One region of the Paraburkholderia sp. FW306-02-B genome, then DNA from elsewhere that is predicted to be linked to it. Evidence: riboswitches for the same ligand, from Rfam matches in the RefSeq annotation. Region 1 holds a riboswitch; the other holds the start of a gene.
What was found. A riboswitch is a leader RNA that binds a small molecule or an ion and turns the genes downstream of it on or off. The one in region 1 is predicted to bind thiamine pyrophosphate.
Positions count from the first base shown of each region.

Region 2: another riboswitch for thiamine pyrophosphate. It lies ahead of AC3WOG_RS18945 (FAD-dependent oxidoreductase); the one in region 1 lies ahead of thiC (phosphomethylpyrimidine synthase ThiC).

Region 1 covers NZ_JBYSXZ010000001.1:3,244,526-3,246,710, forward strand. Annotated here, with positions in the region: gene AC3WOG_RS14325 (GreA/GreB family elongation factor) at 1-297, shown strand, start outside; TPP riboswitch at 513-631, shown strand; gene thiC (phosphomethylpyrimidine synthase ThiC) at 765-2,185, shown strand, end outside.
Region 2 covers NZ_JBYSXZ010000001.1:4,228,577-4,230,761, reverse strand. Annotated here, with positions in the region: gene AC3WOG_RS18950 (ABC transporter ATP-binding protein/permease) at 1-628, opposite strand, end outside; TPP riboswitch at 994-1,118, shown strand; gene AC3WOG_RS18945 (FAD-dependent oxidoreductase) at 1,342-2,185, shown strand, end outside.

The DNA of each region.
Region 1 (2,185 bases):
GAGCGCGCCGTCATCGTCGACTCGCGCGACATTCCGGCGAATGTCGTCACGATGAATTCGCAAGCTACGCTAGTCGACGAAACCAGCGGCGAGCACATGACCTGGACGGTCGTCTATCCGCCCAACGCGGACTTCGCGCAGGGCCGCCTGAACGTGTTTTCGCCGGTCGGCCTCGCTTTGCTCGGCGCCAAACGCGGCGAACGCATCCGCTTCACGCCGCCAAGCGGTACGGAAAAAGTGCTGAAGCTCGAACAGATCCTGTTTCAACCCGAAGCCGCCGACGATTTCACGCTGTAAGCCACAAACTCAAACAAACACGAACGCGCTTTCGCGGCGCGCCGCTGTTGCACCGCCGCTGTTGCACCGCCGCTGTTGCACCGCCGCTGTTGCACCGCATCAAGCCTGGCAGCCCAATCAACATAAGAATAGTCCGCAACTGACCGGTGTTATATCCGCCACTCATAATTTCAGGACGGGTTGCCAAGCAGCGTCCGGCCGGTGTATCGTGTGCGCTGCTAACGCGGGGGTCCTGCGTCGCACGGAGGTTGGAGGTCCGTGTTGCGTGGGTGAGAAATACCCTTTGAACCTGATCTGGATAATGCCAGCGCAGGGAAGCGTACGGATTTCGCACCCAGGTCTACCGTTTCATCCCTCGCGAATCCGACAACTTCCATCTCGTCTCCTGCTTAGCGGCCCCACATTGCTTTGCATGGGACCAGAGCAAGATGCTAAAGCGTCAACTCTGGTCGACACAGGAGATATGCATGAACGCCAATCCGAAGTTTCTTTCCGCCGACGCTCACGTCGATGAAGCCGCTGTCGCCCCCCTGCCGAATTCCCGCAAGGTCTACGTGAGCGGCTCGCGCCCCGATATCCGCGTGCCGATGCGCGAAATCTCCCAGGCCGATACGCCGGATAGCTTCGGCGGCGAGAAGAACCCGCCGGTCTTCGTCTACGATACGTCGGGCCCCTACTCCGATCCGGACGCAAAGATCGACATTCGCGCAGGTCTGCCGGCGCTGCGCCAGCGCTGGATCGAAGAACGCGGCGACACCGAAGCGCTAACCGGCCTCACGAGCGACTTCAGCCGCGAACGCGCCGCCGATACCGCCACCGCCGATCTGCGCTTCCAGGGCCTGCACCGCACGCCGCGCCGCGCCATCGCCGGCAAGAACGTCTCGCAGATGCACTACGCGCGTCGCGGCATCATCACGCCGGAAATGGAATACATCGCGATTCGCGAGAACCAGCAGCGCGCCGCGTATCTGGAAAGCCTGAAGACAAGCGGCCCGAACGGCGAAAAACTCGCGGCAATGATGGGCCGCCAGCATCCGGGCCAGGCGTTCGGCGCGAGCGCGTTCGGTCCGAACGGCCTCACGGAAATCACGCCTGAATTCGTGCGCGAAGAAGTCGCGCGCGGCCGCGCGATCATCCCGAACAACATCAACCACCCGGAAAGCGAGCCGATGATCATCGGCCGCAACTTCCTCGTGAAGGTGAATGCGAACATCGGCAACTCGGCGGTGACTTCGTCGATTGGCGAAGAAGTCGACAAGATGACCTGGGCGATCCGCTGGGGCGGCGACACGGTGATGGATCTCTCGACCGGCAAGCACATCCACGAAACGCGCGAATGGATCATCCGCAACAGCCCGGTGCCGATCGGCACGGTGCCGATCTATCAGGCGCTCGAAAAGGTCAACGGCCGCGCGGAAGACCTGACGTGGGAAATTTTCCGCGACACGCTGATCGAACAGGCCGAACAAGGCGTCGACTACTTCACGATCCACGCGGGCGTGCGTCTGCAATACGTGCCGCTGACGGCAAAACGCATGACCGGCATCGTGTCGCGCGGCGGCTCGATCATGGCCAAGTGGTGCCTCGCGCACCACAAGGAAAGCTTCCTGTACGAGCACTTCGAAGACATCTGCGAAATCATGAAGGCGTATGACGTGGCCTTCTCGCTCGGCGACGGTCTGCGTCCCGGCTCGATCTACGATGCGAACGACGAAGCGCAACTCGGCGAGCTGAAAACGCTCGGCGAGCTCACGCAGATCGCGTGGAAGCACGACGTGCAGACGATGATCGAAGGCCCGGGCCACGTGCCGATGCAGCTGATCAAGGAAAACATGGACCTGCAACTGGAATGGTGCGACGAAGCGCCGTTCTACACGCTGGGACCGTT
Region 2 (2,185 bases), 980 kb from region 1:
TGATCAGCGAACCGGCCACCGCGTAGAGCGCCGCGGCCCACACCATGTAGCCGGGAATCTGCACCGGCATGCCGCCGAGCGAGACGGTTAGCGCACCGGCGAGCGACCACAGAATCGTGATGAACGACACCAGCGTGACGACCGTTGACAGCAGATCGAGCGTCAACGACAGCGTGGTGGTGGCGAACGATTGCAGATCGTCGCTGATCCGCTGGTCGGGGTTGTCGGCGAGCCGGTCGCGTTCGATCCGGTAGAAGGCGCTGTCGTGCAGCCATTCGTTCAGATAGCGCGTGGTCAGCCACTGGCGCCAGCGGAAGCCGAGCATCTGCCGCAGATAGCGGCCGTACACCGCGAGGATGATGAAGGCGAACGCGAGCCCCGAGAACACCATCAACAGGTGCGGGAAATCGTGCACGTTCTTGGTTTGCAGCGCGTTGTAGAAGTCGGCGCTCCAGCGGTTCAGGCGCACGTTGATCCACACGACGAGCAGATTCATCACGATGATCGCGACGAGCAAGCCCCACGCCGTTTTTCGTTCTTCGGAGACCCAGTAAGGTTTGATCAGGCTCCAGGCGGAGACTTTGTCGTCCGGCGGCAGCACGGGGCTGGCAGAGGTATTCGGTGTCATGAGCATCCTGATGTAGTGCTGGCCCATGTGGAGCAGACCTGTATCGGGTTGATCCACGGCGGGTTTGCGGCGCATGCCCGGGCGTCGTGCTCGACGAACGCACGCCCGAGTGAGCGTCCGATTCTGGCGTGGCCCCCTTAAGCGAAAATTAATTTCCGCATGAAGGACTCGCCTCGATGCCGCCGTCGCGCTGGCGGCGAAGCGTGCCGCCGACGCCAGGCTCCTGCGGCATCCGGTCTCGGCATTGTGCCAGAGCGGCGCGCACGGCCGTATTGATGAATCGATAGGATGGTGCTGGATCAACTGCGGGCGACCGCGTGTCCCGCTGGTTTGCGGGCGTCGCGCCTTTTATGGTCTAATGACCTTCGACGAAACAGGGGTGCTTCGCACACCGGCAGCGTGGATGTCCACGCAGCGGCAGCGAGGCTGAGAGAGACCCTTTGCACCCGATCCGGGTAATACCGGCGCGGGAAGTTTCCGGAAGCAGCCAGTCTTCCATTCCCCGCCGGGCGGCGTCCGTCATTTGGGCGCGCGTGTTGCCCGGCCGGCCTTACCCGCCGGTTTCGTCCTGGGTACGTGCGCTTGTTGCCGTACGGAAAGGACTCGATGACCGCCTATTCTTCAGACATGAGTTTTGCTCTTCGCCACGCTGCCGTCGGCGTGCCGCGCTGCTTTAGCTTGGCTTGCCGTTGCGGTGATCGGGAGTGCGCACGATGAACCGTCCTGCTCAACCCGATTTCGCGGTGCTCGGCGGCGGCCTGTGCGGACGCCTCGTCGCGTGGCGTCTTGCCGGGCAAGGGTATCGCGTGGCGCTCTATGAGCGCGGCGACGCGGCCGGTTCGCAAGCCGCCGCGTGGGTCGCCGCGGCGATGTTGGCGCCGCTTGCCGAGGCCGCCAGCGCCGAGTTGCTGATTACGCGGCTGGGCGCGAGCTCGCTCGAAAGCTGGCCGCGTGTGCTGGCCGAATTGCCCGAGCCGGTGTTTTTCCAGCGCAACGGCACGCTGGTCGTATGGCATCATGCCGACCGCACCGAAGCGCCGCTGTTCGAACGCCGGGTGCGCTCGAACGCGCCTGCCGAACTGCTCGACGGCGGCTTTGTGACGCTCGCCGGCGCGCAGGTCGGCGCCGCCGAACCCGCGTTGGCGGGCCGCTTCAATCAGGGCTGGCTGCTGCCGCGCGAAGGGCAACTGGATAACCGCCAGGTATTGTCCGCGCTGGCCGCGGGCCTTGCCGAGCGCGGCGTCGAAACGCATTGGAACACGGCTGTCGACGATCATGCGTTGCCGCCCGCGCGCGTCACGATCGATTGTCGCGGTCTCGGCGCGAAGGCGGTTCTGCCTACATTGCGCGGCATTCGCGGTGAAGTCGCGCGCGTGCATGCGCCCGGTATCAACCTGACGCGGCCGGTGCGCCTGTTGCATCCGCGCTATCCGCTCTATATCGCGCCGAAGCAGGACGATCTCTACGTGATCGGCGCAACCGAGGTGGAAGGCGAGGACATGTCGCCGGTCAGCGTGCGCTCGGCGCTCGAACTGCTGAGCGCGGCGTTTTCCGTGC